2 linked regions of the Sinorhizobium sp. BG8 genome follow. The protein of the gene in region 1 binds, or shares a complex with, the protein of each later gene. Links are inferred from orthologs where the notes say so. Each region holds a gene or a part of one and is shown in the gene's direction. Other genes may lie near its edges. The genes, in order: F3Y30_RS04135 and dnaN.

The links.
Region 2: the proteins of F3Y30_RS04135 (region 1) and dnaN are in contact, whole or in part, in a cryo-EM structure (PDB 8GIZ), measured with the Escherichia coli proteins. The link is inferred for Sinorhizobium sp. BG8 from one-to-one orthologs.

The regions. Positions count from the first base shown.
Region 1 is NZ_CP044011.1:904,248-907,457, forward strand. Bases 21-2,912 are described here. They hold F3Y30_RS04135 (DNA polymerase III subunit gamma/tau), read left to right. Parts: upstream 21-466; coding sequence 467-2,359; downstream 2,360-2,912. Other genes in these bases: F3Y30_RS04125 (HIT family protein), read right to left, coding at 21-205; F3Y30_RS04140 (YbaB/EbfC family nucleoid-associated protein), read left to right, coding at 2,391-2,714; F3Y30_RS04145 (patatin-like phospholipase family protein), read right to left, coding at 2,715-2,912. Also shown: more of F3Y30_RS04125, read right to left, coding at 1-20; more of F3Y30_RS04145, read right to left, coding at 2,913-3,210. UniProt on the Escherichia coli protein: Part of the beta sliding clamp loading complex, which hydrolyzes ATP to load the beta clamp onto primed DNA to form the DNA replication pre-initiation complex.
Region 2 is NZ_CP044011.1:1,070,310-1,073,535, reverse strand. The notes cover bases 201-3,108. They hold dnaN (DNA polymerase III subunit beta), read left to right. Parts: upstream 201-1,049; coding sequence 1,050-2,168; downstream 2,169-3,108. Other genes in these bases: F3Y30_RS26575 (hypothetical protein), read right to left, coding at 917-1,051. In the rest of the region: pyrF (orotidine-5'-phosphate decarboxylase), read left to right, coding at 3,163-3,226. UniProt on the Escherichia coli protein: Confers DNA tethering and processivity to DNA polymerases and other proteins. Acts as a clamp, forming a ring around DNA (a reaction catalyzed by the clamp-loading complex) which diffuses in an ATP-independent manner freely and bidirectionally along dsDNA.

The DNA.
Region 1 (3,210 bases):
CCTCGCCAACGAGAGCCGTCTCGAAAGTGAGCATGGTCTGGTCCAGGGGCGTCAGCTCGAAAACTTCGCTGATGCCGCCGCGTTGGGGAATGAGCACGAGCCAGGGCCACCGGCCGTCCTTCATCAGCCGCAATTCGCACAGGCCGATCTTGGTCACCAGATCGCTGTCGCGTGCAAGCCGTTCGTCGAGGTGGTATTCCGTCAAGTTTCGCTCCCGGAGTTTCTTTGACAAGAGTCATGCCATGGGTTCGGATGATGCTCCAACAGTTTTTTGAGGGCGTGGCTTGCAATTGGGTTCAATATTGCCGATATGGGGTACGGGAGGTTGGTGGTGGACGAGCCACTCGCCAACCGGGTCAGGTCCGGAAGGAAGCAGCCCTAACGAGCCCAGGCACGGGTCATCGTGCCAGCCTCCCACCCTTTTCCGTCCTGTCTGGACAAGACTTATAGCCAAGCGGCAGGGGCGATGACCGACAATACCCTTCCTCCAGAGCAGGAAAAGCCGGCCGCGTACCGCGTGCTGGCGCGCAAATATCGACCCAAGGATTTTTCGGACCTCATGGTCGGCCAGGAGCCGATGGTGCGGACGCTGACGAACGCGTTCGAGACCGGCCGCATCGCCCAGGCCTACATGCTGACCGGGGTGCGCGGTGTCGGCAAGACGACGACGGCGCGAATTCTCGCCCGCGCACTCAATTACAAGACTGCCGAAATCGACAAGCCGACGATCGACCTCAGGATACCGGGCGAACATTGCCAGGCCATCATGGAAGGCCGGCACGTCGATGTGATCGAAATGGACGCGGCCTCGCACACCGGCATCGACGATATCCGTGAGATCATCGAACAGGTTCGCTACCGGCCAGTCTCCGCGCGCTACAAGGTCTATATCGTCGACGAGGTGCACATGCTCTCGACGCAGGCTTTCAACGGTCTCCTGAAGACCCTCGAGGAGCCTCCGGAGCATGTGAAGTTCATCTTCGCCACCACCGAGATCAGGAAGGTTCCCATCACGGTCCTTTCCCGATGCCAGCGCTTCGACCTGCGCCGCATCGGTGCGTCCGAGCTGGTTGGCCTGTTCACGACCATCCTCGGCAAGGAAGGTGTCTCTGCGGATGCCGACGCCCTGGCAATGATCGCCCGTGCGGCGGAAGGCTCGGCGCGCGATGGCCTGTCACTTCTCGACCAGGCAATCGCCCATGGGAGCGGCGCCGTCGAGGTTGAGGCGGTTCGCTCAATGCTCGGCCTTGCGGACCGAGCGCGGATCGTCGATCTTTTCGAGCATATCGTGAGGGGCGACGCTGCCGCGGCGCTCGCCGAATTTTCCGCCCAGTACGAGGCGGGTGCGAGCCCGCCCGTGGTGCTCACCGATCTTGCCGACTTCACCCACCTGGTGACCCGCCTGAAGTATGTGCCCGAAGCGGTCACCGATCAGTCGCTGAGCGAAATCGAGCGGGTACGCGGACTGGAGTTCGCCAATTCCATAACCGTGAGCACACTCTCGCGCATGTGGCAGATGCTGTTGAAGGGGATTCCCGAGACGGAGTCCTCCAGCAGGCCTGCAGGCGCGGCCGAAATGGTCCTCATTCGCCTTGCTCATGCGGCCAACCTCCCGTCGCCGGAAGATGCGGCACGGCGTCTCGCCGAGCTTGCGAACGGCGATGCGGCCGGCGGAAACGGTCCGAGGCCTTCCGCCGCCGGTTACCCGGGGAGCAGTGTCCAGCAGCCAAGCGCTGCCATGCCGGCGCAGACGCTCGCGCGCCCCTCCGAATCCGGCCCGGCCCGCCCCTCCGGCGGAAGTGCGGCGACGATGCTGCGCGCGGTTCCCCAGGCAGCCCCGCAGCCCGAGACGGTCGGGCGTATCGAGACGCGCGCGGCGGAAGCTCCAGCCGCGCAAGCCGCCGCGAAGGTGCCCGTCGCTTCCCTTAATGACATTGCGGATCTCTGCACGAAGAACCGCGACATTCGACTGCGCGCGCTGTTGCGCGGTTTCGTGCGCCTCGTCCGGCTGGAGCCGGGCCGGCTCGAGATCAACCTCGGCGACGACGCGCCGAAATCACTGGTCGCCGATCTGCAGCGCAGGCTCGAGGAATGGACTGGTACGCGCTGGATGGTGATCCTGTCGCGGGAGGCGGGTTCCCTCACGCTTGCCGAGGCGGAGGCCAAGGAACAGGAGGATCGCGTCGCAGACGCGCGCCAGGATCCGGATGTAGCGGCAATCCTCCAGCGCTTCCCCGGAGCGAAGATCACCGACGTGCGCATCAAGGTGCAGGAAGCGGAGGTCGAGACCCTGGAGGCGCCGGCCGCCGCCGAGTCTGCCGAGGGCGACATTCTCCCAGGCGACGATATCGAATACTGAAAAACCCGAGAACGACGAGAAGGAGAGACCGATGCGCGACATCATGGGCATGATGGGCAAGGTCAAGGAAATGCAGGCCAAGATGGAGAAGATGCAGGAGGAGATCGCTGCGCTGGAGGTCTCCGGCACGTCCGGCGGTGGTCTCGTCTCCGTTACGCTCGATGGGAAGGGCAATTTGAAGGGCTTGAAGGTCGACCCCTCGCTCTTCAAGGAAGATGATGTCGAGATCCTCGAGGATCTGATCGTCGCCGCCCACAAGGATGCCAAGGACAAGGCCGAAGCGCTGGCCGCCGAGAAGACCAAGGCGCTGACGGCCGGTCTCCCGATCCCGCCCGGCTTCAAGCTGCCGTTCTGATCACCCGTTCGGTGCTGGTGGTGGCGGTGGGGCGCTCGGCGCGCGCGCGCTTGTTTCCATACTTGCCGCAATGCGCAGATTGGCCTTCTGGCGCGTGACCGGATCCGTTGCCGGCGCTCCCGCCGAATGACCGGCTGCCGCCGCTTTTTCCGCGAAGGTTCTCAAGGCCTCCCGTCTTTCCCCGGAAAGATCGACGAATCCGGTCGGCGTGTAAGAGGAAAGAATGGTCTCGTAGGCGAATGCGCCGGGCTCGAGTGATCCTGCCGTTCCGACGGGGCCGCCCTCGGCATCGAAGCGTTCCTGCATTCGCTTGAGGGATTGCGCGAGCGTCGGAAGCGCCGTGATGGCGCGCCGCCAGCGGTGCTCGTTGAAGCTGAAATTGCTGATGACCGTCGTTCCGGCTTCCTTGCCGAGTTCGGAGAGGTAGGACACGGTCTTTTTCTCCATGTCGAGGTTGAGGCCGCCCTCCTTGCTGTCGTCGAGCCGGATCTCGACG
Region 2 (3,226 bases), 170 kb from region 1 along the record:
CATCGACCTCCGCTTCGGCCGGCGGTCCACCGGGTACCGGCGGCGCGACGACGAGAACGATCTCCCTTTCACGGGATGCCCGTCACCATAGCGATCTGCGAGCTCGGCAAGCGTCCCGCGGCGGAACTCCTCGAAGGTCTTGGTGAGCTCGCGGCACACGCAGGCAGGGCGCCCGGCTCCGAGGACGTCGGCTGCTGCGGCGAGCGTTGCGCCAATGCGATGCGGCGATTCGAAGAAGATGAGGGTGGCCGGAATGTCTGTTAGCTCCGCCAGTCGGTCGCGGCGCGCCTTGTCCTTCGTCGGAAGGAAACCGGCAAACAGGAAGGCATCGTTCGGCAGGCCCGATCCGACCAGGGCAGCGAGAGGCGCGGATGCCCCCGGCACCGGGACGACCTTATATCCGCTCTCGAGCGCCAACTGGCCCAGCCGATATCCCGGATCGGACACGAGCGGCGTACCGGCGTCGGACACGAGCGCGACCGACTTGCCGGCGGAAAGCGCCGCCAGCAGGCGGGGCCCTGCTTCGTTGGCATTGTGCTCGTGGTAGGAATACGGCCGGTTCACGATCCCATAGCGGTCGAGCAGAACGCGAGTAACGCGGGTATCCTCGCAAGCCAGCACATCGGCAGCGGCAAGGGTCTCGAGCGCCCGCAGCGTGATGTCGCCGAGGTTGCCGATGGGCGTCGCCACCAGATAGAGCGCGGGTTCGAGTGGACGCGCCCGCACCGGCGTATCATGGATGCGAAATGTACGCTCTCTTGCGAGAGCGCCGTCACCGTTCGTTTCGAGGTCAGACAATCGAAATTCCTTCCGTTCGCCCTGGCTCGGGCGATACGCTTTTCGTTATGGTGGAGGCGTCGCACCGCTGCAAGCCCCGGCCATTTCACCATTCTGGACTTTCATGAGCGGCAAAGGTTCATGGCTCTTGCAATGCAACAGTAATTTCTGCCATTTTGCCCATCCACATCTTTCCGGCTGCGGCCGGAAACCCAGAGCATATGCCGTGTCCGAAGATTTCCGGCAGGCAGCGGTCGAAAGCGGTATATTCCATGCGCATTACTCTCGAGCGGTCCAACCTTCTGAAGTCGCTGAACCATGTTCACCGCGTGGTGGAACGGCGCAACACGATCCCGATCCTGTCGAACGTCCTGCTGCGTTCGGACGGCGCAAGCCTGGAAATGAAGGCGACCGACCTCGATCTCGAAATAACCGAAGCGACGCCTGCCCAGGTGGAACAGTCGGGTGCGACGACAGTGCCGGCCCACCTTCTCTACGACATCGTGCGCAAGCTCCCGGACGGGGCCGAGGTGCTGCTGGCGACCAACCCGGACGGCTCGACGATGACTGTCGCCTCCGGCCGGTCCAAGTTCTCACTGCAGTGCCTGCCGCAATCCGACTTCCCGGATCTGACCGCCGGAAGCTTCACCCACACCTTCCGCCTCAAGGCGACCGACCTGAAGATGCTGATCGACAGGACGCAGTTCGCCATCTCCACCGAAGAGACCCGGTACTATCTGAATGGCATCTTCATCCACACGATCGAAAGCGACGGGCAGCTCAAGCTGCGCGCCGTCGCGACTGACGGGCACCGTCTCGCGCGTGCTGACGTCGAGGCGCCATCCGGCTCGGAAGGCATGCCCGGCATCATCATACCGCGCAAGACCGTTGGCGAATTGCAGAAGCTTGTCGACAACCCGGACGTGATGGTGACCGTCGAAGTTTCCGACGCGAAGATCCGGTTCACCATCGGTTCGATCGTCATGACGTCGAAGCTGATCGACGGTACCTTCCCGGACTACCAGCGCGTCATCCCGGCGAACAACGACAAGGAACTGAAGATCGATTGCCAGTCCTTCGCCCAGGCGGTCGACCGCGTCTCCACGATCTCATCCGAGCGCGGCCGCGCCGTGAAACTAGCCCTTGCGGAAGGCCAGATGACGCTCACCGTCAACAATCCCGACTCCGGCAGCGCGACTGAGGAACTGCCCGTAGGCTACGAGAGTGATCCGCTCGAAATCGGCTTCAATGCGAAGTACCTTCTCGACATCACTGCCCAGCTTTCCGGCTCCGAGGCGGTCTTCATGCTGGCCGATCCCGGCTCGCCGACGCTCGTACGAGATCTGGCGGGAGACGACGCGCTCTACGTGCTGATGCCGATGCGCGTCTGACGAACGTCGTTTTCGACCCGCTCGCAATTTTCGAAATCAGGTAAGATGACCCGGCCGTGGAGGTGGGGGTGTTTGCGCACGCCCACCACGGGAACCCGTGTGCGCGGACGTGCAGCGACGACGCGCACAACGACCGCGCGCATTTACCGGCGAGGATCGCCCGATGCCGCATTTCAGCTGTTCGTGAATCGCATCCGTGGCGCAGAATGACTTGTTTTTGCCGCAGACGGGAACAATTAATAAATCGAGCGCTTCGAGTCGGATTGGGGAATGACATGAATTTTCGAGTTAAGGTCAAGGAACGGATCGGGAAGAAATTCGACGAGGAGATCCGTTTCTTCAAAGGGTGGATGAGCAATACCAAGGCAGTCGGCGCGCTGTTGCCCACCTCCTCCATCACGGCCCGCAGGATGGCGAGCATCATCGAGCCGCGCTCGAACTTGCCCGTCCTGGAGCTCGGCCCGGGGACCGGCGTGATAACCAAGGCGATCCTGGAGACGGGCCTTTCTCCCGAAAAGCTCTTCTCCGTCGAATATTCCACCGAATTCTATCAGCACCTTCTCACCCGTTTCCCCGGCGTCAATTTCATTAACGGCGATGCCTTCGATCTTTCGAAGACCCTCGGAGCGAAAGCCGGCCAACAGTTCGATTGCGTGATTTCCGCAGTTCCGCTGCTGAACTTCCCCAGCACAAGCGGGTCAGCCTGATCGAAGATCTTCTCGACCGCATTCCCGCCGGGCGCCCCATCGTGCAGATCTCCTACGGGCCACTGTCTCCCGTGGTCGCCATGCCGGATCGCTACCAGATCAGCCACCTCGATTTCGTCGTGCGCAACATTCCGCCGGCGCAGCTGTGGCTCTACCGCAGGCCGCACTGAGCAAGCCTGGGTTACTGCCGCAGAACGGCAATCAGCCGGGAATATTGACTTCCCGGCTTGCGAAGCGCGGTGTCACGTGCGACTGGACGGCAATTGAATTCTGCAGAGGATACTGGCATGACCGCACGGGATCGCCTGATCGTCGGCCTCGACGTGCCGACGGTCGCGGAGGCTGAAGCCA